Regions from separate parts of the Actinomadura sp. NPDC023710 genome, predicted to be linked through region 1. Evidence: riboswitches for the same ligand, from Rfam matches in the RefSeq annotation. Region 1 holds a riboswitch; each other region holds the start of a gene.
The links. A riboswitch is a leader RNA that binds a small molecule or an ion and turns the genes downstream of it on or off. The one in region 1 is predicted to bind cobalamin.
Positions count from the first base shown of each region.

Region 2: linked by a shared signal. The riboswitch ahead of metE (5-methyltetrahydropteroyltriglutamate--homocysteine S-methyltransferase) and the one ahead of AB0H37_RS20655 (ribonucleoside-diphosphate reductase subunit alpha) in region 1 are both predicted to bind cobalamin.
Region 3: linked by a shared signal. The riboswitch ahead of cobN (cobaltochelatase subunit CobN) and the one ahead of AB0H37_RS20655 (ribonucleoside-diphosphate reductase subunit alpha) in region 1 are both predicted to bind cobalamin.

Region 1 is NZ_JBFAGB010000016.1:182,211-192,275, reverse strand. It holds gene AB0H37_RS20675 (antibiotic biosynthesis monooxygenase) at 1-726, opposite strand, end outside; gene AB0H37_RS20670 (copper resistance CopC family protein) at 797-1,330, opposite strand; gene AB0H37_RS20665 (YcnI family protein) at 1,327-2,037, opposite strand; gene AB0H37_RS20660 (MFS transporter) at 2,114-2,743, opposite strand; cobalamin riboswitch at 2,903-3,046, shown strand; gene AB0H37_RS20655 (ribonucleoside-diphosphate reductase subunit alpha) at 3,204-5,540, shown strand; gene AB0H37_RS20650 (ribonucleotide-diphosphate reductase subunit beta) at 5,582-6,577, shown strand; gene AB0H37_RS20645 (hypothetical protein) at 6,633-6,791, shown strand; gene AB0H37_RS20640 (superoxide dismutase) at 6,933-7,544, shown strand; gene AB0H37_RS20635 (thioesterase family protein) at 7,777-8,193, shown strand; gene AB0H37_RS20630 (zinc-dependent alcohol dehydrogenase family protein) at 8,190-9,314, shown strand; gene AB0H37_RS20625 (hypothetical protein) at 9,490-10,065, shown strand, end outside.
Region 2 is NZ_JBFAGB010000006.1:8,642-18,706, reverse strand. It holds gene AB0H37_RS08770 (MaoC family dehydratase N-terminal domain-containing protein) at 1-304, shown strand, start outside; gene AB0H37_RS08765 (MaoC/PaaZ C-terminal domain-containing protein) at 301-711, shown strand; gene AB0H37_RS08760 (acetyl-CoA acetyltransferase) at 708-1,850, shown strand; gene AB0H37_RS08755 (OB-fold domain-containing protein) at 1,847-2,206, shown strand; gene AB0H37_RS08750 (acyl-CoA dehydrogenase family protein) at 2,206-3,360, shown strand; gene AB0H37_RS08745 (CoA ester lyase) at 3,357-4,172, shown strand; gene AB0H37_RS08740 (hypothetical protein) at 4,664-4,858, shown strand; gene AB0H37_RS08735 (DUF4873 domain-containing protein) at 4,989-5,240, opposite strand; cobalamin riboswitch at 5,384-5,606, shown strand; gene metE (5-methyltetrahydropteroyltriglutamate--homocysteine S-methyltransferase) at 5,726-7,978, shown strand; gene AB0H37_RS08725 (NAD(P)H-binding protein) at 8,008-8,730, opposite strand; gene AB0H37_RS08720 (RNA polymerase sigma-70 factor) at 8,755-9,702, opposite strand; gene AB0H37_RS08715 (NAD(P)-dependent oxidoreductase) at 9,699-10,065, opposite strand, start outside.
Region 3 is NZ_JBFAGB010000042.1:56,371-66,435, forward strand. It holds gene cobN (cobaltochelatase subunit CobN) at 1-2,830, opposite strand, end outside; cobalamin riboswitch at 2,884-3,007, opposite strand; gene AB0H37_RS36200 (precorrin-3B synthase) at 3,079-4,173, shown strand; gene AB0H37_RS36205 (precorrin-8X methylmutase) at 4,170-4,790, shown strand; gene AB0H37_RS36210 (precorrin-2 C(20)-methyltransferase) at 4,790-6,277, shown strand; gene AB0H37_RS36215 (cobalt-precorrin-6A reductase) at 6,268-6,990, opposite strand; gene cobM (precorrin-4 C(11)-methyltransferase) at 6,975-7,730, opposite strand; gene cbiE (precorrin-6y C5,15-methyltransferase (decarboxylating) subunit CbiE) at 7,727-8,944, opposite strand; gene cobF (precorrin-6A synthase (deacetylating)) at 8,999-9,748, shown strand; gene AB0H37_RS36235 (MFS transporter) at 9,755-10,065, opposite strand, start outside.

The DNA.
Region 1 (10,065 bases):
GTGGGGCATGGGGGCTTCGAGGGGCGGCTCGGCGCCCGGCTGGGAGTTGGCGAGGGCGATGCGGGTGCCCCACTCGAGGTAGGACGCGAACGCGGCGCGGAACTCCGGGTCGTCCGGGAGGGCGACCTCGTCCGCCGCGTCCATGAGGAGCGAGACCCAGCGGCGGCGCTGCGCCTCGGTGATGGACTTGCCGAGGTGATGGCTCACCATGTGGTGGTAGCCGCCGCGCTCGCGGCTGTAGCGCGCGGGCCCGCGGAAGACCTCGCCGAGCCACGCCGCGACCCACTTCGGGTGGTCCGGGGACATGTGCTCGAAGAGGGGGCGCAGCAGGTCGTCCTTGAGGACGATCGTGTAGAAGTGCTCGGTGAGCCGCTCCAACGCCTCGCTCCCGCCCGCCCAGTCGTACATGGTCGGGACGGACGACCCGGCGCCGCGCACCGCCGTCCGCTCGTAGTGCCGCATCTCCTCGATCTGCTGGACGTACGGCTTGATCTCGGCGAAGAACGCGGGGAAGTGCTCGCCGCCCCGGAAGCCCCGCATGTGGCCGTCGGCCGACGTCCAGCAGATGCGCAGGATGTAGGACGACGGCTCGTCGACGCACCTGGACAGCTCGTAGTCCACGCACTCGGAGGCGGCGGCGAGGGGGACGGAGGCCCGCGCGTAGGCGGCCTCGAAGTCCTCCGCGTCCTGCGGCTCGATGCGGTAGCGGATGTACTCGACGATCATTGTGCCCCCAGGCTGCTTCCGGTCGGATTATCACTGTAATCCTGTAATCATCCGACCGGAAGCGAAAAGATCAATCCTGGGTGGGCGAGCGGCGGAACCAGGCGACGGCGCCCGCCGCGGCCGCGAGGACCAGGGCGATCAGACCGATCCAGAGCCAGCCCGACGAGCCCCCGGAATCCCCGGTGGAGACGAGGTTCGTCCGGACCGGGGAGGGTGCGGGGGGCTGGGCGGCCCCGGACGAGCCCTGCACGGTGAACGTGTAGGTGCCCTCGACCGGATGGCCGTCCGACGCGACGACGCGCCACCCCACGGTGTACTTCCCGTTGGGCAGCGTGCCGCCGACGGCCTGGGTGACCTTGTTGTCGACCGCCTGCGCCGACCCGGCCTGGTACTGCTTGCGCGACCCGTCGGTCACGACCACGCGCGGCAGCCGTACCGGGTCGGCGTACGTCAGGACGATCTGGGACGGGGCCGCGACCGTCGAGTCCTTCGCCGGGCTCGCCGACGTCAGCGTCGTGTGCGCCGACGCCGGGACCGCGGTCGTCGCCAGGACGGCCGCGAACGCCGCGGCACCGGCGGCCCCGCGCAGCGCCGCCCGGGTCATGCCCGGCTCCGCGCCCGGGTCACGCCGTAGGCGCCGACCGCGATGCCGACCACGCCGACGGCGATGCCGATGCCGCCGAGCAGCCGGGCCGTCCCGTCGTCAGGCGACGCGGACGACGTCGCGGCGGCGGGCTTCACCTGCGCGGTCATGCCGGTCGTCGCCGTCGAGCCCTGGGGGAGGAGCTTCAGCACCGGCGAGGGGTGCTCCGGCTCGTCGGCCCCTTCGGCCGGGGGCTCCTCCCACTTGACGACCTCGCCGCCGGAGTACGTCTGGTCGGCCGTGAACACGAGCTGGTCGGTGTCGGTGGGCAGCGGCCCCATCGAGACGTCGAACTCCTCGAACCGGCCCGGCTCGATCTTGCCGCCGCTCCAGGTGATCTTCGTGACGGCCTCGGTCAGCTCGCCGCCCTCGGTCTTCACCGGCTTCGGCAGCCTCGACTTGTCCACCTTCACCGTCCAGCCGGGCAGCGGCCGGACCGACACCGACGACAGCGGGTGGTCGGTCGGCAGGTTCACCACGAGCTTGGTGGTGGAGGCGTCGTCGCGCTCGTTCGGCACGCGGAACGAGACCTTGGAGTACGAGCCCTGCTCGGCGGTCCTGGGGTTGACCGTGACGTGCGCGGACGCCGCCGCGGCCAGGCCGATCACGGACAGGGAGGCGAGGGACGCGACGGCGCCGGCGCGCCGGGCATGCGGAAGGAAGCGCATTGCGGAACTCCGTTCGAGACGTACGGGAATGGCCGGGCGCCGAGAACCGGCGTCCGGTGACGTACGGCGCTCCGGCTCAGGAGTGAGCGAGCGCCCTCGAACGCCGCGGCGGACCCCGCCGGACGACCTGGTGCCGCAGGGCGCGTCCGGTGGCCGTGACGGCGGCCGCCGCGGGCACCGTCCGGAGGGGGCGGGCCGGAGGCTCGGCCGGTTCCACGGCGAGCAGGGCCAGTAGCAGCCGGATCGGACGGTCCGCGAGGGCGGCGATCCGCCGGGCGAGCGACCACGCGGCCCGCTCGCCGCGCCGCAGCCACCACGCGGCCACCAGCGCGGCCGTGCAGTGCGCGAGCGTCATCACCAGGCCGTTGCCGCCGTGGGCGGCGGGGACCGCGACGGGTTCCACGGCGCCCGTCATGGCGGCGTGCGCCTCGGGCGCGTGGTGGGACGCGGCCGCCGCGGTGAACAGCGTGTGCAGGGCGAACTGCCCGCCGAGGAGCCCGCCCAGGATCGTCGCGAGCGAGCGCTCATGGCCCGCCAGCATCAGCGTCACGCCGAGGACGGCGCCGAAGCCCGTGAGCGCCGCCCAGGCCGGCACCGCCGCGCCGCCCGCCAGGACGTGCCCGAGGGTCGCCAGCGTCGCGCACACGGTGGCGAACACCACCGCGCGGGCGGGCCGGAACAGCGGCTGCGGCGCATGGGGGCTCATGACGGCCCCCATCGTCCCATCCGCGGCGCGCTCTGCCCAGCCGCCCCCGAACATCCGCCGACACGCCCAACATCTTGGGGTTGTGCGTTGATCGTCGACTAGATGTAGGGTTCAGTCCCGTGCTGGTCCGCCCCCGCCGCTCGCGGCGGGGGCGGCGTGAGAGGGAACCCGGTGGGAATCCGGGACTGCCCCGCAGCGGTGAGCGGGAACGACCGCCGTCATCGAGCACTGGGCCCGGCGGCCCGGGAAGCGACGGCCAGTAGGACGCCTCGGGAGAGGCGGTGCCCGCGAGTCCGAAGACCTGCCCGCACGCGAGACCGGGAGACCGGCCTCATCGGGGTTCCGGGTCCGTCCCGGATCGACACGTCCAGGCCTCGCGGGTGGGCCGGGGACGGAGCGCGGCCGACCGCCGCGCGCCGTTCGCATGCCTCCGCGAGGCGGCATGCGAGGGGAGATGCACGTGACACAGGTTCTGGCCGCGCCGCCGGCGGAGATCGCCATCGAGGTCGAGGCGGCCTGCGAGGGGGTACCGGGCGCCGAGGCCGGACGGGTGCTGGCCGCGGTCCGGTCCGCGGACGGGCTGGACGCGACGGCCCTGCGGGACCTCGCGATCGGGGAGGCCGCCGCGCTCATCCCCGCCGATCCCGGGTACTCCAAGGCCGCGGCGCGGCTGCTCGGCGGCCGGATCCGGGACGAGGCCGCGGCCGCCGGCGTCCGGACGTTCGCCGGGTCCGTCGCCGCCGCGCACCGGGAGGGCCTCCTGGCGGACGACCTGGCCGCCTTCGTCGCCGCCAACGCGGTGGCCCTCGACGCGCTCATCGACGACGGGGCCGACGACCGCTTCGAGTACTTCGGGCTCCGGACGGTCTACGACCGGTACCTGCTCAGGCATCCGCGGTCGCGGCTCGTCCTGGAACGGCCGCAGCACTTCTTCCTCCGGGTGGCCTGCGGCCTCGTCTTCCCCGGCGAATTCCCCGACGATGTCGGGCCGGAAGGTGCGGAGGGCCGACCCCCCACGGGCGACACCGCGACCGTGGACGAGGCCGCCGAGCTGTACGCGCTGCTCAGCACCCTGTCGTACCTGCCCAGCTCGCCCACGCTCTTCAACTCCGGGGCCCGCCGCCCGCAGCTCTCGTCGTGCTTCCTGCTCGACTCGCCGCGCGACGAGCTGGAGTCCATCTACGACCGGTACGGCCAGGTCGCGCGGCTCAGCAAGTACGCGGGCGGCATCGGCATCTCCTGGTCGCGGGTGCGGTCGCGGGGCTCGCTGATCCGGGGCACGAACGGGCACTCCAACGGGATCGTCCCGTGGCTGCGCACGCTCGACTCGTCCGTCGCCGCCGTCAACCAGGGCGGCCGCCGCAAGGGCGCGGCGTGCGTGTACCTGGAGCCGTGGCACGCCGACGTCGAGGAGTTCCTGGAGCTGCGCGACAACACCGGCGAGGACGCGCGCCGCGCCCACAACCTCAACCTGGCCAACTGGATCCCGGACGAGTTCATGCGCCGCGTCGAGGCCGACGCGGCGTGGTCGCTGTTCGACCCCAAGGAGGTCCCCGAGCTGGTCGACCTGTGGGGCGACGAGTTCGACGCGGCCTACCGGGCGGCGGAGCGGGAGGGACGGTTCGTCCGCCAGGTCCCGGCCCGCAAGCTGTACGGACGCATGATGCGGACGCTCGCCGAGACGGGCAACGGCTGGATGACGTTCAAGGACGCCGCCAACCGCGCCTGCAACCAGACCGCCGAGCCGGGCAAGGTCGTCCACCTGTCCAACCTCTGCACGGAGATCCTGGAGGTGACGGGCGACGGCGAGGCGGCCGTCTGCAATCTCGGATCGGTGAACCTGGCCGCGCACGTGGGGCCGTCCGGCGTCGACTGGGAGCGGCTCCGGTCGACGGTCCGCACCGCGGTCCGGTTCCTGGACCGCACCATCGACCGGGGCTTCTACCCCACGCCCGAGGCGGAGACGGCCAACCGCAAGTGGCGCCCGGTCGGGCTGGGCGTGATGGGCCTCGCGGACGTGTTCTTCACGCTGCGCCTGCCGTTCGACTCCGACGAGGCGCGCGAGCTGTCGACCCGCGTCGCCGAGGAGATCGCGCTGGCCGCCTACAACGCGTCGGCCGACCTCGCCGCCGCCCACGGCCCGCTGCCCGCCTATGCCGCGACCCGCACCGCGCGCGGCCTGCTCCACCTGGACCACTTCCCGGACGCGGCGCCGTCCCGTCCCGCCGACTGGGACGCGCTCCGCGCCCGCGTCGCGGAGGTCGGCCTGCGCAACTCGCTGCTCGTCGCGATCGCGCCGACCGCGACGATCGCCTCCATCGCCGGCTGCTACGAGTGCATCGAGCCGCAGGTGTCCAACCTGTTCAAGCGCGAGACTCTGTCCGGCGAGTTCCTCCAGATCAACCGCTACCTGGTGGAGGACCTGAAGTCGCTCGGGCTGTGGACGCCGGCCGTCCGCGAGGCGGTCAAGAAGGCGAACGGGTCCGTCCAGGGGCTCGTCGACCTGCCGGAGGAGATGCTGTCGCTCTACCGGACGGCCTGGGAACTGCCGCAGAGGGCGCTCATCGACCTCGCCGCCGCCCGCACCCCCTACATCGACCAGTCGCAGTCGCTGAACCTGTTCATGGAGACGCCGACGATCGGCAAGCTCTCCTCGATGTACGCCTACGCGTGGCGGGCCGGGCTCAAGACGACGTACTACCTGCGGTCCCGTCCGGCGACGCGGATCGCGCAGACGACGGTCGCCGCGGCCGTCTGCTCCCTGGAGAACCCCGAGACCTGCGAGGCGTGCCAGTGACCGTGCGAGAGGAAGGGCACAGGGGAGAGGAAAGGCGGGGCATGCTCCTCGATCCCGGAATGGACCTGACGCTGCGGCCGATGCGCTACCCGGACTTCTACGAGCGGTACCGGGCCGCGATCCGCAACACCTGGACGGTCGAGGAGGTCGACCTCGCCTCCGACATGGCGGACCTCGCACGGCTCACGCCCGCCGAGCTGCACCTCGTCAACCGGCTCGTCGCGTTCTTCGCCACCGGCGACTCGATCGTGGCGAACAACCTCGTGCTCAACCTCTACAAGCACGTGAACGCGCCGGAGGCCCGGCTCTACCTGTCGCGGCAGCTATATGAGGAGGCCGTGCACGTACAGTTTTATCTGACCCTCCTGGACACCTACCTGCCCGATCAGGACGAGCGCGTCAAGGCGTTCGCGGCGATCGAGCACATCCCGTCCATCCGGGCCAAGGCGGAGTTCTGCTTCCGCTGGATCGACTCGCTCGGCTCCCTGGACGAGCTCCGCGGCGCCGCCGACCGCAGGGCGTTCCTGCTGAACCTCATCTGCTTCGCGGCCTGCATCGAGGGGCTGTTCTTCTACGGCGCGTTCGCCTACGTGTACTGGCTCCGGTCGCGCGGCCTGCTGAACGGTCTCGCGTCCGGGACGAACTGGGTCTTCCGGGACGAGTCAATGCACATGGAGTTCGCGTTCTCCGTGGTCGACACCGTAAGGGCGGAGGAACCCGGCCTGTTCGACGCGGAGCTGACGGCCCAGGTCACCAGGATGATCGAGGAGGCCGTCCAGGCGGAGCTGGCGTTCGCCCGCGACCTGTGCGGGGACGGCCTGCCCGGCATGAGCGCGGACGACATGCGCGCCTACCTCGAGTACGTCGCGGACCAGCGGCTCGTCCGGCTCGGCCTGCCCGCCCGCTACGGCACCGCCAACCCGTTCGCGTTCATGGAGTTGCAGGACGTCCAGGAGCTGTCCAACTTCTTCGAGCGCCGCGTTTCGGCCTACCAGATCGGCGTCGAGGGGACCGTCGCGCTCGACGAGGCGTTCTGAACCTTTCGGAACGGGCAGTCGTTGAACCGTGAAGACAAGGCCGAGGAGGAAGAACATGCCTTCCGTCATCGACCGCATCATGCGGTTCGCCCGGAGCCCGCAGGGCCGCAAGGCGCGTGCCCGGGCGGAACGGCTCGCCCGGGACCCGCGCACCCAGGCGAAGATCCGAGGACTGCTGTCGCGCGGACGCGGCGGCGGGCGCCGCCGCCACTGACCCCCGACCGCGCCCCGACCGAGCCCACCGCACCCGAGATCCCGACCCGCACCGAGACCGGACCCGTCCCCGCAACCGGGGGCGGGTCCGGTCCGTGTTGCGCAATGGACGTAACTGCGAATCATTTGCAATAGTGGCCTCATGGCCGACTACACGCTTCCCGACCTGCCCTACGACTACGCCGCACTGGAGCCGGCGATCACCGGCGAGATCCTGGAGCTGCACCACTCCCGGCACCACGCCGCCTACGTCAAGGGCGCCAACGACACGCTGGAGAAGCTCGCCGAGGCGCGCGACAAGGAGCAGTACGGCGGGCTGGTCGGCCTGGAGAAGACGTTCGCGTTCAACCTCTCCGGCCACGTGCTGCACTCGATCTTCTGGGACAACCTGTCGCCGGACGGCGGCGACCGCCCGGACGGCGAACTGGCGGCGGCCATCGACGAGCATTTCGGCGCGTTCGAGGCGTTCCAGAAGCAGCTCACGGCGGCGACCTCCACCGTGCAGGGCTCCGGCTGGGGCGTCCTCGCATGGGAGCCCCTCGGCGAGCGCCTCGTCGTCGAGCAGGTCTACGACCACCACGGCAACATCGGCATGAACACGACGCCGCTGCTGGTGTTCGACGCCTGGGAGCACGCCTACTACCTGCAGTACCGCAACGTCCGCCCGGACTACGTGGAGAAGCTCTGGTCGCTCGTGAACTGGACGGACGTGAAGGCCCGCTTCGACGCGGTCCGCACGGGCTCCTCCCGATAGACGGCGGCGTCCGCGCGGCGCCGCTGAGGGGGCGGCGTTCACCTGGCCGGGATCGTGCTCAGAACCTTTCCCCGCGGCCTGGTGAACGCCGCTTCCGCCTTGCCGGCCGCGCGACCCGCTCGGCACGAGCGGTTGGGCGTGCGCCCTCACGCACCCGGCCGAGATTTTGCACGGTCACCGTTGTGCCAGGGCGGTGCGGCGCCACCGCTGCCCCGCCCCTAGTCTGCTCCTCATGACCGGCGAGTACCTGTACTGGGAGAACGTCCCGACGCGGTGGAAGGACAACGACGTCTACGGGCACGTCAACAACGTCGTCCACTACTCGCTGATGGACACCGTCATCAACGAGTGGATGATCCGGACCGCCGGCTTCGACCCCGCGGCCTCCGGCTCGATCGCGCTCTGCGTCGAGTCCCACTGCGAGTACAAGGCCGAGGCGGCCTTCCCCGACACGATCCGCGTCGGGCTGCGCGTCGGCAAGCTGGGCCGCTCCAGCGTCCGCTGGGAGATCGGCATGCTGCGGGGGTCGGACGGCGCGCTCATCGCCGAGGGCCACTTCGTGCACGTCTTCGTCGACCGGGACACCCGCCGCCCGGTCGAGATCACCGGAACGGTCCGCTCCGAGATGCAGAAGCTGCTGGCCGCATGACCGCCACCCGCGCCGCCGTCCTCGTCGAGTCGGGCCGTCCCGCCCCGTACGCCGCGTCCCGCCCCCTGGAGATCGCCGACCTGCGCCTCGACCCGCCCGGCCAGGGCGAGCTCCTGGTCCGGATCGGCGCCGCGGGGCTCTGCCACTCCGACCTGTCCGTCATCAACGGGTCCCGGCCGCGGCCCCTGCCGATGGCCCTCGGGCACGAGGCCGCGGGCGAGGTCGTGGAGACCGGGCCGGGCACCGAGTTCGCGCCCGGCGACCACGTCGTGCTCGCGTTCGTCCCGGCGTGCGGGCACTGCGAGCGCTGCGTCGCCGGACGTCCCGCCCTCTGCGGGCCGGGCGCCCAGGCCAACGGCGCCGGGACCCTGCTCGGCGGCGGCCGGCGGTTCCGCGCCCCGGACGGCACGCGCCCGCACCACCACCTCGGCGTCTCGGCGTTCTCCGAGTACACCGTCGTCTCGTCCCGCTCCGCCGTGAAGATCGACCGCGACCTGCCCTTCGACGTCGCCGCGCTGTTCGGCTGCGCGGTCCTCACCGGCGCCGGCGCCGCCCTCCACAGCGCCGCCGTCGCGCCGGGCGACACCGTCGCCGTGTTCGGCCTCGGCGGCGTCGGCCTGTCCGCCGTCCTCGCCGCCAAGGCCGCCGGAGCCTCCACCGTCCTCGCCGTGGACGTCGTCGCCTCCAAGCGCGACCTCGCCGAGCGCCTCGGCGCCCGTCCCGTCGCGGGCGGCCCGGACGCCGTCGAGGCGATCCGCGACCTGACGTCCGGCGGCGCGGAGAAGGTCGTCGACACGACGGGCGTCGTCGCCGTCCTCGAACAGGCCTACGCCGCCACCCGCCCCGGCGGCACGACCGTCACCGTCGGCCTCCCCGCCCCCGGCGCGCCGCTGACCCTGCCCGCTCTCAGCCTCGTCGCCGAGGAGCGGACCCTGCGCGGCAGCTACCTCGGTTCCTGCGTCCCCCGGCGGGACGTCCCCCGCTTCATCGCCCTGTACCGCGACGGCGCCCTCCCCGTGGACGCCCTCCTGAGCGGCCGTCTCCCGCTCGACAAGATCAACACGGGTTTCGACCGTCTCCACTCCGCCGAGGCCGTCCGCCAGCTGATTACATTTCCTTGAATGAACGAAATTGCGTGCTATCGTCTTAATTCACCATTGTGGGCGAGCGATGCGGGCATGAATGAGCACTCGGCCGGGGCGTTCACGCAGGCAGCCGAAGAGCGCGCATGGGCCTCCCTCGCGAAGACCCTGGCATCAGCGGCCGTTCGCCTGGTTGGTCGTCATCGTCATGGCGGTGACCACGGCCTATTTCCAGGACACGCTCCGGGCGGTGGCCGAGGGGTGGCTGACGCCCGGTGAGGTCGCCGATTCGGTGTCCGCGGGCGACGCCATCCGGGTCGTCGACATCCACCACGACCTCGACACCGGCAACGACATCCTCGTGCCGGCGCCGAAGGGCGGCGGGAACGCGCTCTCCGCCCGCGACGCGCCGCCCGACTCGCTGGACGAGGAATGGCTCGCCGCGCACGGCGCGATCGACGTCGGCTCGTCCCGCTGGGAGATCACCGTCGAGACCCGGCGGAACGAGGACGTGGAGATCGTGGACGTCCGCCCGGTGATGGCGGCCCCGCGGTGCGGTCCGGCGCCGTCGGGCGCGCTCGTCACGAACCAGGCCGCGGGAGGAGGGGACAAGATCGCGCTCTACCTCGTGATCGACGGCCCCCGCCCGCGCCCGGTCTTCCAGCGGAACGAGGGCGGGAGGCTCTCCCCGTTCTTCGTCGGGTCCAAGGCGCGGCGGGTGACCCTGGAGAAGGGCAGGAAGGAGACGCTCGCGATCGTGGCGAGCATCGGGCACCCCGACAAGTCCACG
Region 2 (10,065 bases), on a different contig from region 1:
CATCATGGAAACGAACCAGTACACCGGCCTGCCGCGCGGCGAGGACGGATTCGCCGGACACATGTGGCACCTCGACGTCCCCGGCACGCGACTGGTGCGCGGCGGCAACTCCTACACCTTCCACCGCGCCGTCCGCCCGGACGACGTCATCACCGCGACCTGGCGGATCCACGACATCACCGAGCGGGTCAACGGCAGGGGACAGGCGATGCTCATCGTGACCTCGACCGCCGCCTACACCGACCAGCGCGGCGAACCGCTCGCGACCAACGAGGAGACCCTGATCTACGTGGAGATCGCATGACGGCCGTCGCGGTGGGGGACGCGGTCCCCGAACTGGTGCGCCGCATCGAACTCGCCGACATGGTCGCCTACGCGGGCGCGACCTGGGACTGGCAGCGCATGCACTACGACCCCGCCTACCTCGAACCACGCGGACTGCCCGCCCCCGTCGTGGACGGCCAGGTGTTCGGCGCGCTGCTCGCCGAGCAGGCGCAGGACTGGCTCGGCCCCTCCGCGCGCCTGGCGACGCTGCGGTTCCGATTCAAGAATCTGGTGTTCGCGAACGAGACCGTCCGCTGCACCGGCACCGTGACGGCGGTGCGCGGCGACCTGGTGACCATCGAGCAGAAGATCGAGGTGGTCGAGGACGGGCGCGTCGCCGTCGCCCCCGCCGGCTGCGAGGTCCGCGTTCCCGGAGGGGCACGGTGACGGTCGCGATCGCCGGCGCCGCCGAGTCCGATCTCGGCGTCACCGGCGCATCCGTCCTCGGACTCCAGGCGCAGGCGGTCACCCGCGCGCTGGAGGACGCCGGACTCGCGCTCTCCGACGTCGACGGCATCGCCACCACCGGCCTCTCCCGGTTCTCCGCCACCCAGCTGTCCGACTACCTCGGGGTCCAGCCGTCCTGGACGGACTCGACGTCCGCCGGGGGATCCGCGTTCGAGATGTTCGTCGCCCGCGCCGCCCAGGCCATCGAAGCCGGGCAGTGCGGCACCGTCCTCATCACGTTCGCGTCCAACCAGCGGTCCGCGCGGTCACGGTCGCTCGGCGGCGCCACCGAACCCCACACCCCCGAAGCGATCTTCGAATCGCCGTACGCGCCGCTGTACCCGATCTCGTACTACGCGATGGCCGCGCAGCGCTACCTGCACGCCCACAAGGCCGACCGCGAGCAACTCGCCGAGGTCGCCGTCGCGGCCCGGGAGTGGGCGCTGCGCAACCCGAAGGCGTTCCGGTACGGCAAGGGGCCGCTCACCGCCGCCGCGGTCCTCGACGCGCCCATGATCTCGACCCCGCTGACGTCCGCCGACTGCTGCCTGGTCACCGACGGCGGCGGCGCCGTCGTCCTCACCTCGCTGCAACGCGCCCGCGACCTGCGACGACCACCCGTCCTCGTCCTCGGCTACGGGGAGTCGACCACCAACACCAGCATGACTTCGGCGGACGACCTGCTGCGGCCCGGCTCCTTCGACTCGGGACGCCGCGCGTTCACGATGGCCGGGCTGGAACCGTCCGACGTGGACGTCGCCGAGATCTACGACTCCTTCACCATCACCGTCCTGCTGACGCTGGAGGGCCTCGGCTTCTGCGCACCCGGCGAGGCCGCCGGATTCGTCGCCGGCGGCCGGATCCGCCCCGGCGGCGGCTTCCCCCTCAACACCAACGGCGGCGGCCTGTCCTACTGCCATCCCGGACAGTACGGGCTCCTGCTGCTCATCGAGGCCGTCCGCCAGCTGCGCGGCGAATGCGGCGCCCGGCAGGTCGACGGCGCGGAGATCGCGCTCGCCCACGGCACCGGCGGCATCCTGTCCAGCCACGCCACCGTCCTGCTGGGAGCCGACCGATGATCGAGGACCGGTGGTGGAACGCCACGCGGGACCGGCGCCTGGTCGTCCAGCGCTGCGCCTGCGGGCACGCCCAGCACTACCCGCGCGAACTGTGCACCCGCTGCGGCGGCACCGACCTGGAGTTCGCCGACGCCTCCGGACGCGGCACCGTCGACTCCTACACCGTCGTGCACCGCCCCCCGTCGCCCGACGTGGAGACCCCCTACGTCGTCGCGCGGGTCCGGCTCGCCGAAGGACCGATCATCCTCACCCACCTCGACGGCCCCGGCCCCTGGACCTGCGACGAACCCGTCCGCCTCGGCTGGCGCCCCCTGCCGGACGGCCGCCACCTGCCCATCTTCACCAAGGACGCCTGATGGACTTCGAACTGACCGAAGAGCAGCGCCTCTTCCGCGACACCCTCCGCGACTTCGTGGACCGCGAGATCCGGCCCGTCGTCCAGGAATGGGAGGCCGCCGACCGGTACCCCACCGAGATCGTCGAGACGATGAAGGACCTCGGCCTGTTCGGGCTGACCGTCCCCGAGGAATACGGCGGCCTCGACGCCGACATGGTCTCCTTCGCCCTCGTCTTCGAGGAGATCTCCAAAGGCTGGATGGGCATCGCCGGCATCCTCGGCAGCCACTCGCTGTCCTGCTGGATGATCGCCCGGCACGGCACGCCCGAGCAGAAGACCCGCTTCCTGCCCGACCTCGCCACCGGCCGCCGCCGCACCGGCATCGGCCTCACCGAGCCCGGCGCCGGCACCGACCTGCAGGGCATCGCCACCACCGCGCGCCGCGACGGCGACCACTACGTGGTCGACGGACGCAAGACCTGGATCACCAACGCCCGGCACGCCAGCCCGCTGCCCATCCTGGCCAAGACCGACCCGTCCGCCTCGCCCCCGCACCGCGGAATGTCCGTCCTCCTCGTCGAGGACGGCTTCGAGGTGCTGCGCGACCTGCCCAAGCTCGGCTACAGGGGCACCGAATCGTGCGAGATCGTGTTCGACGAGGTCCGCGTCCCCGCCGCGAACCTGCTCGGCGGCGTGGAAGGGCGCGGCCTGCAACAAGTGCTGTCCGGGCTGGAGACCGGCCGCATCAACGTCGCCGCCCGATCCCTCGGCATCGCGCAGGCCGCCTACGACGAGGCGCTCGGCTACGCGGCGCAGCGCGAGGCGTTCGGCCGCCCCATCCAGGACTTCCAGGCGATCCAGCTGAAGATCGCCGACATGGCGGTCAAGGTGCAGGCCGCCCGCCTGCTGGTCTACTGGGCCGCGTCGCGCGCCGACGCCGGCGACCGCGTCGACATGCAGGCCGGCATGGCCAAGACCTTCGCCAGCGAGGCCGCCATCGAGTGCGCCCTCACCTCCATGCAGGTCCACGGCGGCTACGGCTACTCCAAGGAGTTCGCCGTCGAACGCCTCTACCGGGACGCACCGCTGATGAGCATCGGCGAGGGCACCAACGACATCATGCGCACCGTCATCGCCAAGGCGCTGACCTCCGGCAAGGAGACCGTGGGGTGAGAAAGACCGCGCTCTACGTCCCCGGCGACCGCCCGGACCGCCTGGCCAAGGCCCTCACCCTCGGCGCCGACGAACTGATCGTCGACCTGGAGGACGCGGTGCCCCTCACCGCGAAGGAGCACACCCGCGCCGCCGTCGCCGCCTGGCTCCGCTCGTTGCCTACGGACCGGCCGCGGATCACCGTCCGCATCAACCCCGGCGAGCTCGGCCACGCCGACGCCCGCGTGGTCGCCGGCCCCGGCCTCGACTGCCTGTGCGCCGCCAAGGTCGACGACGTGGACGACCTGCACGCCCTCGACGCCGTCCTCGCCGACGCGCCCGGCCTCCCCGTCGTCCCGCTGCTGGAGTCCGCCGCGGCGATCCTCGCGGCACCCGAGATCGCCGCCGCGCCACGGGTCGCCGGCCTCCAGCTCGGCGAGGCCGACCTGGCCGCCGACCTCGGCGTCACCCCCGGCCCCGACGAATCCGAGCTGCTCTGGGCCAGGTCCCAGGTGACGGCGGCGTCGGCCGCCGCCGGCCTGCCCCCGCCGCTCGGCCCGGTCTCCACCCAGTTCCGCGACCTTGAGACGTTCCGCACGACCACACTGCGCCTCAAGCGGCTCGGATTCCGCGGCCGCGCCTGCGTCCACCCGGCACAGCTCCCGGTCGTCACGGAGGTCTTCACCCCGACACCGGCCGAGCTGGACCGGGCCCGCTCTCTGCTGGCCCGCTACGAAGCGGCTCTGGCCTCGGGCTCCGCCGTCTTCGTCGGCGACGACGGCCGCCTCGTCGACCAGGCCGTCATCCGCGCCGCCCGCGCCCTGCTCGCCTGACCACCGAGCACTTCTCGGGCGCGCGGGTTGACGCCCTCGCCGCCATGCGTTCCTGTTCGGTCGACGCCTCCGCTGGACGAAGGCGGTGCTTATCTCGACCAATGTGATGCAGTCTGTGTCCCGGCCGTGAGTTCGTAGGCATTGGCCGCCACGGACTGCCGAGATGTCCTCAGTAGTCCAAGAAAAATTTGGAACGATCCTGAGCGCTCTGACCCGGGTAAACATTGTCGAGACGCCGGGATCTGCACCCACGATCCCATGTCTCCCGGATCGGCAGGGCGGAGGTCTCCGCAGCTCAGCCCCGTGATTCGGACTCGGATGCCGACGGCTGTGCGCCCGAGATCGTTTCGGCCATCAATGGTCGTGGCCGCCTTGCCTTCTCTGATCCTCCGTGGACGGTCAGGAGGTAGGGGCGTCTCACTATGAGCGTTCTGCGGGGTGCCTCATCAGAGCCACACCTCGACAAAAACCAGATGAAAGGAGTCGGGCTTTTGCGCGGCTACCTGAACACCTTCCTCCAGTTCACCGCCGCCGCTCTCGTCGTGCTCGTGCTGGGCAAGATCGGGTTCGGTGAGGTCTGGGAGGCTGCCATGGGCATCTTCCCGTCCTGGGGGAGTTTCTTCGCCTTCGCTCTGGTCATGGCGGGCCTCTCCGGCCTCCTCTTTGCCTGGTCGAAGAACAGCTGATCGCACCGCAGGAGTGACTCCTGCATGCGCAGCAACACGGAATGGGGTCCGCGCACTGAGGTGCGCGGGCCCCGTTCTCTTGTCCCAAGCAGCTCACAAGCGAGCCCCGCCGGTCGATGGGACGCCTGTGTCAGGCGAAGGGCGGCGGACCACTTCCGACCAGCGTGATGACGTCGGACCAGACTGCCGAGCCGCCGAGCGTGACCTGTGCTTCGCGGCCGTCTGGAAGTCTCAGCGTCTGGTCGTGAGCGCCGCTGGCGTCGAAGTCGCCGATGGTCGCGGTTCCGGACCACTCCCGCTGCTTGGCGCGCAGATCGACGTAGACCTCGATCTCGGCTCCGTTGCTGCCGATCAGGGTGGCGGGCCCCCGGTAGCGGCTCACGCGTGGATCTTCTCGTCAAGGCCGACGTGGTTCGTCTTCATGAAGACGCACCATAGCGTTCAGGTGGGACGTTCCCGCCCGCACTGCTTCTCAGGGCTCAACGTGGTCCGAGCGGGTTTGTGTATGCCGTCATCCCGGCCGTTAGACTTCAACGTGCGGAAGGTTCGCCCGTGCCTGCGTGGTAGGGGCGTCGTAAGAGGGAACCCGGTGGGAATCCGGGACTGCCCCGCAGCGGTGAGCGGGAACGACCGCCGTCATCGAGCACTGGGCCGCCGGGCCTGGGAAGCGACGGCCAGTAGGACGCACCTACTCAGGTAGGAGCGGTGCCCGCGAGTCCGAAGACCTGCCTTCGCCCGTGCGCCGTCTGGCGTGCGGTGGTCTGCGGCCTCGCGGGAGGGCCGGCGGGCGGCACAGGCGGTTTTCGGCGCCGTGCCGTGCACGTCCCTCCCCGGCTGGCCGCCTTTGGCTCAGCGAGGGAAGCTGCCATGAAAACCACGATCCTCGGTTACCCCCGGATCGGGACGCGCCGCGAGCTCAAGTTCGCCACCGAAGACTTCTGGGCGGGACGCATCGACGCGGCCGCGCTGGAGAAGGCCGGCGCGGACCTGCGCGGCGCCGTCTGGACAGGGCTGCGCGACGCCGGTCTGGACGCAATGCCGTCGAACACCTTCTCCTTCTACGACCAGGTGCTGGACACCAGCGTCCTGGTGGACGCCGTGCCCGAGCGCTATCGGGGCCTGGACGGGCTCGACCGGTACTTCGCCATGGCGCGCGGTGTCCAAGACATCCCGGCGATGGAGATGACCAAGTGGTTCGATACCAACTACCACTACATCGTGCCGGAGCTGGGGCCGGACATGCGGTTCCGACTGCCCGGAGGGGTCACGTCGAAGCCGGTCGCGGAGTACCTGGAGGCCAGAGCCCTCGGTATCGAGACGCGGCCCGTGCTCGTCGGACCGCTGACCTACCTGCTGCTGGCCAAACCCGCGGCGGACGCCCCCGCCGGCTTCCGCCCGCTGGACCTGCTCGACGGGCTGGTGGAGGTGTACGCCGAGTTGCTGGAGCGGCTGGCGGGGGCGGGCACCGAATGGGTGCAGCTGGACGAGCCCGCCCTGGTGGCCGATCGGACCGACGGGGAGGTGGCCGCACTGGCCCGCGCGTACGCGCGCCTCGGTGAGCTCTCCAGCCGGCCGCGCCTGCTGGTGGCGACCTACTTCGGCACGATCGGAGCCGAAGCGCTGCGCGCCCTTGCGTCCTCCCGTGTGGAGGCCGTCGGGCTGGACTTCGTCGCCGGTCCCGGCAATCTGGACGTGCTCGCTTCCGTGGGCGGGCTGCTGCGCAAGACCGTCGTGGCGGGCGTGGTCGACGGCCGCAACATCTGGCGCGCTGACCGGCAGCGGGCCGAGGCCGCCTGCGCCACGCTGCTCGGTCTGGCCGACCAGGTGGTCGTGAGCACCTCCTGCTCACTGCTGCATGTCCCGATCGACCTGGACGCCGAGGACGCGCTCGATCCGGCGGTGCGGGGGCGGTTGGCGTTCGCCCGGCAGAAGGTCGGCGAGGTCGTCGCGCTCGGCGAGGCGCTGGGCGAGGACGCGGCCGGTCCCGCCGCGCAGGTTCCGGCGTCCACCGCCGGGATCGACCACGAGGTCCGGGCTCGCCTGGACACGCTCGGCGGTTCCTCCCGCGGGGACCGCGAAACCCGGTTCGCCGCGCAGCGCGCCTCGCTCGGGCTGCCCGACCTTGCCACCACCACGATCGGCTCCTTCCCCCAGACTCCGGAGGTGCGCAGGGTCCGCGCGGACCGCCGGGCCGGACGCATCTCCGAGGACGACTACAGCCAGGCGATGCAGCAGGAGATCGCCCGCGTCGTCGCGCTGCAAGAGGAACTCGGTCTGGACGTGCTCGTGCACGGCGAGCCCGAACGCAACGACATGGTCCAGTACTTCGCCGAGCAGCTGGACGGCTACGCCGCCACCGAGCACGGATGGGTGCAGTCCTACGGGTCCAGGTACGTGCGGCCGCCGATCCTGCACAGCGACGTCGCTCGTCCCCGTCCGATGACCGTCGCGTGGACCACCTACGCCCAGGGGCTGACGAGCAAGCCGGTCAAGGGCATGCTCACCGGGCCGGTCACCATGCTGGCCTGGTCGTTCGTCCGCGACGACCAGCCCCTGGCCGAGACGGCCCGCCAGGTCGCCCTCGCGCTGCGGGACGAGATCGGCGACCTGGAGTCGGCCGGTATCCGCATCGTCCAGGTCGACGAGCCCGCATTGCGCGAACTGCTTCCCCTGCGTGCGGCCGGCCACGCCGCCTACCTGGACTGGGCCGTCGGAGCCTTCCGCCTGGCGACCTCCGGGGTGGCGGACACCACGCAGATCCACACCCACATGTGCTACTCCGAGTTCGGTGAGATCATCGATGCGATCGGGGCGCTGGACGCCGACGTCACCAGCGTCGAGGCGGCCCGTTCGCACATGGAGCTGGTCGGCGACCTCCGTGCCGCCGGTTACGAGAACGGCATCGGCCCTGGCGTCTACGACATCCACTCGCCCCGCGTCCCCTCGGCCGACGAGATCGAGGAGAACCTGCGGCGCGCGCTGCAGGCCGTCGAGCCCGCCAAGCTCTGGGTCAATCCCGACTGCGGGCTCAAGACCCGCGCTTACCCGGAGACCGAAGCGGCGCTGCGCAACCTGGTGACCGCCGCACGGCGAGTCCGCGAGGACGCCGCCGCGCGCTGAGCCGCGGCCGAACGGCGGCGCACGCCCGGTCAGAAGCCGGCGTGCGCCGCTCCCACCTGTGCCTGACCTGACGCCTCGCGGCGGATCCACTGGAGCAAGGTGGGGTTGTCGACAGTGGTGATGACACTGATCGTGCTGCGGAGGTGGCGGTCGTGGTCCAGCAGGGCCAGAAGGCTCGCGGCCAGGTCCGCGCGGGCGGTGTATCTGCCCTCGGCGTGGCCTTCGACAATGGTGTAGTCGGTGACCGACGGCAGGTGGTAGAGCCCGCTCGGGCGCACGATCGTCCAGTCCAGATCGCTTTCCCGGACGAGCGTCTCCATCCGCCGCATGTCGTCGTACAGCGTCTTGCCGAGGACCCGGGTCACGTAGGGCAGAAGTACCCGGTTGAACAGGATCCCTGCATCGGCGTAGGGCCGCGGGTCGACCCCGGTCGAGCTGACAACGGCGAGCCGGCGCACCCCGTGCTTCCGCATCGCGGCGATGATGTTGGCCACGCCCTGCGAATAGGTGCTGATCGGCTTCTTCCCGGCCGGCACCCCCAGCGTCGACAGGACCGCGTCCTGCTTCTCCACGGAGGCGTGGACGGCATCTCGGTCGAGCACGTCCGCACCGACCACCTCGAGCCGCTCATGGCGCAGGGGGAAGGAGTCCGGCCGCCGGGTGACCGCGGCGACCCGATGCCCGGCGGCGAGGGCCTGGCCGGTGAGCAGGCGGCCGGTGGGGCCGTTGGCTCCGAAGATCGTGACACGCAAGACGACTTGTCCTTTTCGCGGTTGCTAGGAGTGCCGTCGCTCGTCCGGCCGGGCGGGATCCTGGCGAGCCCGCTGTGCCTCGCGCAGGATCGCCCAGGCATCCGCGACCGGGCCCACGTGGGCGAGCTTGTCGGGGTTGCTCATCGTGCTGATCGTCTGGATCCGACCGTCGAGGATGTCGAGGGTCCAGGTGTTGACGACCTTGCCGTCGCGATCGCGGAAGACGGCGCCCGGCTGGCCGTTCACCTGGCGCGGCTCCACGACACCGCCGATCTGGACGAATGACGGGACGAGCACGCCGAGCGCCCGGGCGACGTTGCCCGCACCGAAGATCCCCCTCGCCCACTGCGGGGCCTTGCCGCCGCTGTCGGCGATGATCTGAACGTCGGCGGCGAGCAGGTTCCTGAGCCCGTCGAGGTCGCCCTCGGCGAACGCGTCGAAGAACCGCGTCGCGAGTTCCTCGCGCTCCCCCCGGTCGGCCTCGAACCGGGGCCGCCCCTCGTCCATGTGGCGGCGTGCCCGAACCGCGAGCTGGCGGCATGCGGCCTCCGACCGGCCGACCGCCGAGGCGACCTCGGGGAAGCCGAACCCGAACACCTCGCGCAGCACGAAGACGGCGCGTTCCAGCGGGCTGAGCCGTTCCAGCAGCAGCAGAGCCGCCATCGATACCGAGTCGGCGAGTTCGGCCGAGCGTTCCGGGTCCTGGTAGGGGTCGGTGAGCAGCGGCTCGGGGAACCACGGGCCGACGTACTCCTCCCGCCGGACGCGGGCCGAGCGCAACACGTTGATCGAGAGCCGGGTGACCACGGCCGACAGGAACGCCTTGGCCGACGTGGGCCGGGTCGGCGTGGCGGCATAGCGAATCCAGGTCTCCTGGACGGTGTCCTCGGCCTCGGTCACGGTGCCCAGGATCCGGTAGGAGATCGAGAACAGCAGCGGACGCAGCTCTTCGAACTCCTCGGCCCGGGTCACGCCAGCTCTTCCTTGAAGCCCTGCCGCCAGGACGGGTAGCGCGGCTCCCAGCCGAGTTCCCGCTTGGCCTTGGCGCTTGAGAAGCCCCGCCCCTCGGTCATCATCACCACCGCCTGGTCGCCGGCGAGCAGCCGGGCCAGCCACACCGGGACCCGCCTCGGTCGCTTCGCGCCGGCGCACTCCGCCAGGTAGGGGAGCCACTCGCTCGCCGGGGCCGGGTCGTCGTCGACGATGTTGTACACCCCGCGCGCCTTCTGTTCCACGGCCAGGACCGTGGCACTGGCCGCGTCGTCCAGATGAACCCATGAGCTGTAGCCGGTACCACGCCCCACCAGCGGGTACTGCCGCTTGCGCAGCAGCTCG
Region 3 (10,065 bases), on a different contig from region 1:
ACCGCACGTGGGCGCGGACGTGATTGTCGGCGTCGGGCTCGTCCAGCCCCGCGACGAGCCGGACGGCGTCGTCCAGCATGGCGACGACGTGCGGGAACGCGTCCCGGAAGAAGCCGCTGATGCGGACGGTCACGTCGATGCGCGGCCGGGCGAGCTCGGCGAGCGGCACCGGCTCCAGCGCCGTGACGCGGCGGGACGCCTCGTCCCAGGCCGGGCGGACGCCGAGCAGCGCGAGGACCTCGGCCACGTCGTCGCCCGCCGTGCGCATCGCGCTCGTCCCCCACACCGACAGCCCGACCGAGCGCGGCCACTCCCCGTGGTCGGCGCGGTAGCGCTCCAGGAGCGAGTCGGCCATCGCCTGCCCGGTCTCCCAGGCGAGGCGGCTCGGGACGGCGCGCGGGTCGACCGAGTAGAAGTTGCGACCGGTCGGCAGGACGTTGACGAGGCCGCGCAGCGGCGACCCGCTCGGGCCCGCGGGGACGTAGCCGCCGTCCAGGGCGTGCAGGACGTGGTCGAGCTCGTCGGACGTCCGGGCCAGGCGCGGGACGATCTCGGCGGCGGCGAACTCCAGGACGCGCGTCACGGCTTCGCGGTGCTCCGCCGGGACGTCCCGGGCGGTCTCCCGGGCCGCGTCCACGGCCCAGCCGGCGTCCTCCATGGCCTGGACGAGGGCGCGGGCCGCGGCCTCGGCGGCGTCCACGTCGGCGAGCGCCTCGCCGCCGGCCTCGCTGAGCCCGAGCGCCTCCCGCAGGCCGGGCAGCGTCTCGCGCCCCGACCACATCTGGCGTGCGCGGAGCATGGCCAGCACCAGGTCGACGCGGGTCGCGCCGGTGGGCGCCTGGCCGAGGACGTGCAGGCCGTCGCGGATCTGCGCGTCCTTCACCTCGCACAGCCAGCCGTCGACGTGCAGGAGGAAGTCGTCGAACTCGGTGTCGTGCGGGCGGTCGTCGAGGCCGAGGTCGTGGTCGAGCCTGGCGGCCTGGATGAGCGTCCAGATCTGCGCGCGGATCGCGGGCAGCTTCGCCGGGTCCATCGCGGCGATCGTCGCGTGCTCGTCGAGGAGCTGTTCGAGGCGGGCGATGTCGCCGTAGGTCTCGGCACGGGCCATCGGCGGGACCATGTGGTCCACGAGGACGGCGTGCGCGCGGCGCTTGGCCTGCGTCCCCTCGCCGGGGTCGTTGACAAGGAACGGGTAGATCAGCGGGACGTCGCCGAGCGCCGCGTCGGTGCCGCACGACGCCGACATGCCCGCCGCCTTGCCGGGCAGCCACTCAAGGTTGCCGTGCTTGCCGACGTGGACGATCGCGTGCGCGCCGAACTCGTCCGACAGCCACCGGTACGCCGCCAGGTAGTGGTGGCTCGGCGGCAGGTCGGGGTCGTGGTAGATCGCGATGGGGTTCTGCCCGAAGCCGCGCGGCGGCTGCACCATGACGACGAGGTTGCCCGCGCGGAGCGCGGCGAGGACGATGTCGCCGTCCTGGACGAACAACTCCCCCGGCGGCGGGCCCCAGTGCCGCTCCATCCCCTCGCGCAGATCGGCGGGCAGGGTTCGGTACCAGCGCTCGTAGGACGCGGCGGAGATACGGACGGGGTTGCCGGCGAGCTGCTCCTCGGTGAGCCAGTCCTCGTCCTGGCCGCCCGCCGCGATGAGGGCGTGGACGAGGGCGTCGCCGTCCTGCTCGTCGACGCCGGGAAAGCCCTCCCCCAGGTCGTACCCGGCGTCCCGGAGCCGGGCCAGCAGCCGGACGGTGCTCGCCGGGGTGTCGAGGCCGACGGCGTTCCCGACGCGGGCGTGCTTGGTCGGGTAGGCCGACAGCATCACGACGAGGCGGCGCCCGGCGGCCGGGGTGTGGCGGAGCCGGCCGTGCCGGACGGCGATCCCGGCGACCCGCGCGGCCCGTTCGGGGTCGGCGGCGTAGACGGTGAGCCCGTCCCGGCCGACCTCCTTGAACGAGAACGGGACGGTGATGATCCGCCCGTCGAACTCGGGGATCGCGACCTGCGACGCCGCGTCCAGCGGGGACAGCCCTTCGTCGCCGCCCTCCCAGTCGGACCGGCTCGTGGTGAGGCAGAGGCCCTGCAGGATCGGGACATCCAGCGCGGCGAGGGCGCCCACGTCCCACGCCTCGTCGTCGCCGCCCGCCCCGGCCGTCGCGGGCCGTGACCCGCCCGCCGCGAGCACGGTCACCACCAGCGCGTCCGCCTGGCGCAGGGTGTCCAGCAGCTCGGGCTCGGCGGTGCGCAGCGACGAGCAGAACACCGGCATGGCGCGCCCGCCCGCGTCCTCCACGGCCGCGCAGAGCGCCTCGACGAACGCGGTGTTGCCCGCCACGTGGTGGGCGCGGTAGTAGAGCACGCCGACCACGGGCCCGTCGCCGTCGCGGGCGGCCCGGTCGAGCCGTCCCCAGGTCGGCGTCGGGGCCGGCGGCGCGAAGCCGCGCCCGGTCAGCAGCACGGTGTCGGACAGGAACGCGTGCAGCTCGGCGAGGTTGGCGGGTCCGCCGTGCGCGAGGTAGGCGTGCGCCTCGGCGCACACCCCGCCGCTGACCGTGGACAGCTCCATCAGCTCGGCGTCGGGGGCCTGCTCGCCGCCGAGGACGACGACCGGCCGGGGGCCCGCGAGCAGCGCGTCGAGACCGTCCTCCCAGGCGCGCCGCCCGCCGAGCAGCCGCACCACGACGAGGTCGGCGCCCTCGGTCAGCTCGGGCAGGTCGGCGGCGGTGAGCCGCGCCGGGTTGCCGAGCCGGTAGGCGGCGCCGGAAGCGCGGGCGCTCAGCAGGTCGGTGTCGGACGTCGACAGCAACAGGACCGTGCGGCTGTGCTCGGGCACGGCGCATCCTCCCCCTGGGGTCCTCGCCCCGGTCGCGGGTGTCGCGACGGCAGGAGTCTCCTGGCTCCCGGATCGATGCTCGCCCCGGCCTTCCCGTCCCTGCGGACAGTGGCCTACAGCGGGGTTCGCTCCCCGGTCACAGTGGCGGGACCGCGCCGGATTCGCACCGGCTTCCTCCCATTGCCATCGTCTGAGCAGAAGAGTACGGCAGCGCGGTCGCCCTGCAAACTGTGGTTAACATCCTCCCCGTGCCGAATGTCAGAGCCCGTGCCGACGCGTGCCCCGGGGCACTGCGCACCCACGACGCCGCCGACGGGCCGCTGGCGCGCGTCCGCGTCCCTGGCGGCGCGGTGTCCGCCGCGCAGCTCGCGGTGCTCGGCGCCGCCGCCCGCACGCTGGGACGGGACGTGATCGAACTCACGTCCCGCGGCAACCTCCAGGTGCGCGGCGTCCGCGACACCGCGGCCCTCGCGGCCCGGCTGGAGGCCGCCGGGCTGCTGCCGTCGGCGACCCACGAGCGGGTGCGCAACATCGTCGCGTCCCCGCTCGGCGGGCGCGGTCCGCGCGGCGTCATCGCCACGGATCCGCTGGTCAGGGCGCTGGACGAGGGGCTCTGCGCGCGTCCGGGTCTGGCCCGGCTGCCGGGGCGGTTCCTGTTCGCGCTCGACGACGGCACCGGCGACATGGCCGCGCTGGACGCCGACGCGGCCCACACCGCCCGCGGCCTGCGGCTGGCCGGGACGTCCCTCGGACCCGTCCCGGGCGATCCCGTCGCGGCGCTGCTCGCGGCGGCGGAGGCGTTCCTGGAGATCCGGGGCGACGCCTGGAGGCTCGCGGAGGTGCCGGACGGCGCGCGGCTCGTCGCGGAGCGGCTGGGCGCGGCCGTGCGGGAGACGCCGCCGCGCCCCGACCCCGCTCCGCCGCACGCCGGGATCGTCGCGCAGCGGGACGGGCTCGCCGCGCTGGAGGTCGTGCCCCCGCTCGGCCGGCTGTCCGGCGCGCAGGCCGAGGCGCTCGCCGGAGTCGCGCGCGGGGTGCGGGTGACGCCGTGGCGCAGCGTGGTGCTGGTGGACCTGGACCGGGACGGGGCGCGCCGTGCGGCCGCGGCGCTTGCGGCGGCGGGCTTCGCGACCGATCCCGCGTCGCCGTGGGTGGGCGTGACGGCCTGCACCGGCAGCCCCGGGTGCGCCAAGTCGCGCGGCGACGTGCAGGACGAGGCGCGGCGCTTCGTGGACGGCCTGGCCCGCGCGCCGGAGACCCCCGTCCACTGGACGGGATGCGAGCGGCGCTGCGGGATGCCCCGCGGCCCGGTCGTGCTGAGGACGGCGGAGGGACGGCAGTGACCGATTACGTCCGGGACGGCGCCGAGATCTACCGGCGGTCGTTCGCGACGATCCGCGCGGAGGCCGACCTGTCGGGACTGCCGGACGACGTGGCGCGGGTCGCGGTCCGCATGATCCATGCCTGCGGCATGACCGACCTCGTCGAGGATCTCGCCTGGTCGCCGGGGGTGGTGGCGCGGGCGCGGGCGGCGCTGCTGGCCGGCGCGCCGGTGCTGTGCGACGCGCGGATGGTCGCGTCCGGCGTGACCCGCGCGCGGCTGCCCGCCGGCAACGAGGTCGTGTGCGCCCTGGGCGACCCGGGCGTGCCCGAGCTGGCCGAGCGGCTCGGCACCACGCGCAGCGCGGCGGCGCTGGAGCTGTGGCGCGACCGGCTCGGCGGCGCGGTCGTCGCGATCGGGAACGCGCCGACCGCGCTGTTCCGGCTGATGGAACTGGTGGAGGAGGGCGCGCCGCGCCCGGCGGCGGTCCTCGGGATCCCGGTCGGGTTCATCGGGGCGGCCGAGTCCAAGGAGGCGCTCGCCGCGAGCGGCCTGGACCATCTGGTGGTGCGCGGGCGGCGCGGCGGCAGCGCGATGACGGCGGCGGCGGTCAACGCCATCGCCAGTGAGGCGGAGTGATGGCGGGACGGCTGTTCGGCGTGGGCGTCGGGCCCGGCGACCCGGAGCTGGTCACGGTGAAGGCGGCGCGGCTGATCGGCGAGGCGGACGTGGTCGCCTTCCACTGCGCGCGGCACGGCCGCAGCATCGCCCGGGCGATCGCCGAACCGTACCTGCGGGACGGACGGATCGAGGAGCAGCTCGTCTACCCGGTGACGACGGAGACGACCGACCACCCCGGCGGGTACCAGGGGGCGCTGGAGGACTTCTACGCCGACTGCGCCGCCCGGCTCGCCGCGCACCTCGACGCGGGGCGGACGGTCGTGGTGCTGAGCGAGGGCGATCCCCTGTTCTACGGGTCGTACATGCACCTGCACAAGCGGCTCGCGCCGCACTACCCGGCCGAGGTGGTGCCGGGCGTGACGTCGCTGAGCGCCGCGTCGGCGGCGGCGGGGCGCCCGCTGGTGGAGCGGGAGGAGACGCTGACCGTCCTGCCGGGGACGCTGCCCGGCGAGGAGCTGGCCGCGCGCCTGCGCACCGCGGACGCGGCGGCGGTCCTCAAGCTCGGCCGGACGTTCCCCAAGGTCAGGCAGGCCTTCGAGGACGCGGGACGGCTCGGCGACGGCTGGTACGTCGAGCGGGCCGCCACCGACCGGCAGCGCGTCCTCCCGCTCGCCGACGTCGATCCGGCGGACGTGCCCTACATGTCGCTCGCGCTGCTGACGAGCCCGGCGGAGCGCTCGTTCGCGGCTTCTCCCCCGGTACGGCCGGAAGGGGCCGGCGGGGTGTGGGTCGTCGGGCTCGGGCCGGCGGGGCGGCCGTGGCTGACCCCGGAGGCGCAGGACGTCCTGGCGTCCGCGACCGACCTCGTCGGCTACGGCCCCTACCTGGAACGGGTGCCGCCGAACCCGAGGCAGCGGCGGCACGGGTCCGGCAACCGGGTGGAGGCCGACCGGGCCCGGCACGCGCTGGCGCTCGCGCGGGACGGGGCCCGCGTCGCCGTCGTCTCGTCCGGCGATCCCGGGGTGTTCGCGATGGCGACGGCCGTGCTGGAGGCCGCGGACGCGGACGCGTTCGCGGACGTGCCGGTGCAGGTCGTGCCGGGCCTGACGGCGGCGCAGGCCGTGGCCGCCCGGGCGGGCGCGCCCCTCGGGCACGACTTCTGCGTCCTGTCGCTGTCGGACATCCTCAAGCCGTGGGACGTGGTGCGGCGGCGGCTCGCGGCCGCCGCCGAGGCCGACCTGGTGCTGGCCCTCTACAACCCCTCGTCGAGCCGGCGCAGGCACCAGCTCCCGGCGGCGCGCGACCTGCTGCTCGAGCACCGCTCCCCCGAGACCCCGGTGGTGATCGGGCGGGACGTCGGCGGGCCGGAGGAGACCGTGACGGTGACGACGCTCGGCAAGCTGGACCCCGAGCGGGTCGACATGCGCTGCCTGCTCATCGTCGGGTCGTCCGCCACCCGGGTGACCGAGCGGGGCGTCGTCTACACCCCGCGCCGCTACCCCTGAGCCCAGGCCGCCGCGGCCGCCACGTCGTCCGTCGCCCGGACGCTCCCGGGGAGTGCCGGGCGGTCGACCATCACGACCGGCACCCCGGCCTCGCGGGCGGCGGTGAGCTTCGCGCGGGTCATCGCGCCGCCGCTGTCCTTGGTGACCAGGACGTCCAGGCGGTGCTCGCGGATCAGGGCGCGCTCGCCGTCCACGGTGTAGGGGCCGCGCGCCAGCAGGACGTGCACGTGGGACGGGACGGGCGGTTCCGGCGGGTCCACCGACCGGGCGAGGAACCACACACCGGTCCGCGCGGCGAACACCGGGATGCTGCGGCGGCCGGTGGTGAGGAACGCGCGGGCGCCGTCCGGCAGCGCGGCGGCGGCGGCCGGCAGGGACGGGACGCGCCGCCAGTCGTCGCCGTCCTCCTCGTCCCAGCCGGGGCGGCGCAGCGCGAGCAGCGGCACGCCCGTCAGCCGGGACGCGCGCGCGGCGGAGGCGCTCATCCGCTCCGCGAACGGGTGCGTCGCGTCGACGAGACGGTCGATCCGGTGCTCGCGCAGCCACGTGGCGAGCCCTTCGGCGCCGCCGAACCCGCCGATGTGGACCTCGCCGGCGGGCAGGCGCGGGTCGGACACCCTCCCGGCGAGCGAGGAGACGACGTGCACACCGGTCAGCCGGGCCGCGAGCGCGCGGGCCTCGGCCGTCCCGCCGAGGATCAGGACGCGCCGCACGCCCGGTCCCGCCCGGCGCTGTAGAGGTGGCTGTCGGGGAACGCCGACGCGGTGAGGACCCGCCCGACGACGATCACCGCGGTGCGCCGCACTCCGGCCTCGCGCACCAGGGCGGCGATGTCGGCGAGCGTGCCGCGCAGGACCAGCTCGTCCGGGCGGCTGGCGCGGGCCACGACGGCGACCGGGCAGTCCGCGCCGTAGCGGGGCAGCAGCTCGGCGGCGACCTCCTCGATGCGCTGGACGGCCAGGTGCAGCACCATCGTGGCGCCGCTCGCGCCGAGGGTGGCGAGGTCCTCGCCGTCCGGCATCGGGGTGGCGCGGACGGCCGTCCGGGTCAGGATCACGGTCTGGCCGACGCCGGGGACGGTCAGCTCCCGCCCGAGCGAGGCCGCCGCGGCCGCGAACGCCGGGACGCCGGGGACGACCTCGTACGGCACGCCCGCCGCGTCGAGGCGGCGCATCTGCTCGGCGACCGCGCTGAACACCGACGGGTCGCCCGAGTGCAGCCGCGCGACGTCCAGGCCGTCCCCGTGGGCGGCGGTCAGCTCGGCGACGATCCCGTCCAGCGTCATGTTCGCGGTGTCGACGAGCCGGGCGCCGGGCGGGCACGCCTCCAGCAGCTCGGCCGGCACCAGCGACCCCGCGTACAGGCAGACCGGCGCGGACTCCAGCACCCGCAGGCCGCGCACGGTGATGAGGTCCGCGGCGCCGGGGCCCGCGCCGACGAAGTACACCGTCACAGGATGTCCTTCCGCGTCGTCCAGACGGTGACGGGCATCGCGGGGCGCCAGCCCGTGAACCCGCCGAGCGGGGCGGCGCGCTCGACACCGAGGCGGACCAGTTCGCCGCCGTGGGTCCGGCGGAGCTCGGCGACCCTGGCCTCCGATTCGAGGGTGACGGCGTTGGCGACGAGGCGCCCGCCGGGCCGGAGCGCGTCCCAGCAGCGTTCCAGCAGGCCGGGGACGGTGAGCCCGCCGCCGACGAAGACCGCGTCGGGCGGCGGCAGGCCCTCCAGGGCGTCCGGCGCGCGGCCCGCCACGACGCGGACGCCCGGGACCCCGAGCGCCCCGGCGTTGCGGCCGATCCGCTCCGCCCGCTCCGGGCGGCTCTCGACGGCCACCGCCGCGCACGACGGGTGCGCCCGCGCCCACTCGATCGCGACGCTGCCGGACCCGGCGCCGACGTCCCACAGCAGCTCGCCGGGCAGCGGCCCGAGGCGCGACAGCGTCACCGCCCGGACCTCGCGCTTGGTGATCTGCCCGTCGTGCTCGAAGGCGTCGTCGGGCAGACCGGCGGCGCGCGGCAGCGGGGCGGCGTCCGGGCCGGGCACGCACTCGACGGCCACGACCGCGAGCGCCGAGGCCGCGGGGTCGGTCCAGTGGGACGCGACGCCGTGCGCCGCCGTCTCGGTCTCCGCCCCCAGGTCGCACAGGACGGTCATCCGGCTGGGGCCGAACCCGCGCCCGGTGAGCAGCGCCGCCACGACCGCCGGGGCCTGCCGCCCCGCGCCGAGGACCAGGACGCGGCGGCCGGGCGCGACGGCGGCGTTCAGCGTCTCCGCCGGACGCCCGACGAGGCTGACGACCTCGACCCGCTCCAGCGGCCAGCCGAGGCGCGCGCACGCCAGCGACGCCGACGACGGGTGCGGCAGCACCCGCAGCCGCCGCGGGCCGACCAACTCGGCGAGGGTGGAGCCGATCCCGTAGAACATGGGGTCGCCGCTCGCCAGGACGGCGATCGACCGCGCCTCGTACCGTTCGATCAGGCCGGGCAGCGCGGGGAGCAGCGGGGACGGCCAGGGCACGCGCTCGGCGGGGCCGTCCGGGACGAGGGCGAGGTGCCGGGCGCCCCCGAGCAGCACGCCGGCCGCCCGCAGCGCCGCGCGGGAGCCCTCCGCGAGGCCGTCCCACCCGTCGGCTCCGACGCCCACGACGGTGATGACACGCGCGTCCACTGGCCTCCTTGAGCGAAATGCGGCGCCAAGTCTACAGCTGGCACACTTGGCCAGGTGAAGCGGCTTTTGATCATCGGCATCGGCGCGGGCGACCCCGACCACCTGACGTTCCAGGCGGCCAAGGCGATCGCCGCCGCCGACGTCTTCCTCGTCGTGGACAAGGGCGAGGCCAAGAACGACCTGGCCGGGCTGCGGCACGACCTCATCGCGGCGCACGGCCGGCACCCGTACCGGATCGTGGAGGCCCGCGACCCCGAGCGCGACCGGGACGCCGCCGCCTACACCGCCGCCGTCGAGGACTGGCGGTCGCGGCGCGCGCGCATCTACGAGTCGTTCGTCACCGGCGAACTGGCCGACGGGCAGACCGGCGCGATCCTCGTCTGGGGGGACCCCGGCGTCTACGACAGCACCCTCGCGGCGCTGGAGGAGGTCGGCGCCGCGTTCGAGTGCGAGGTGATCCCCGGCATCAGCAGCGTCTCGGCGCTCACCGCGCGGCACCGTGTCGGGCTCACGCGGGTGGGACGCCCCGTCCACATCACCACCGGACGCCGCCTCGCCGCCGAGGGCGCCACCGCCGACGACGTGCTCGTCATGCTGGACGCGCACTGCGCGTTCGCCGAGGCGGGCGACGGCTACCACGTCTACTGGGGCGCCTACCTCGGCACGCCCGACGAGATCCTCGTCTCCGGCCCGGTCGCGGAGGTGGCCGAGGAGATCCGCGCCGTGCGCGCCGAGGCCCGCGCCCGCAAGGGTTGGATCATGGACACCTACCTCCTGCGGCGCGAGTCCCCGGCGCGGGGCTGACCGGCGTCAGGCCTTCGACCCGGCGCGCTCCTCCGCCGGGGCGGCCTGCTCGGCCGCGGTGACCGAGCGCCCGCGCCCGGGGATGGCCAGCGCGATGACCCCGGCGATCACGGCCACGCCGCAGCCGATCAGCAGGCCGGCGCGGAAGCCGTCCTCGGACGGCAGCACGTGCCCGCCGAGGTCGATGGTCAGCTGGGACAGCACGACCCCGACCACGGCCGCCGACACCGACGTGCCGACCGAGCGCATCAGCGTGTTGAAGCTGTTGGCCGAGGCGGTCTCCGACCGCGGCACCGCGCCCATGATGAGCGCGGGCA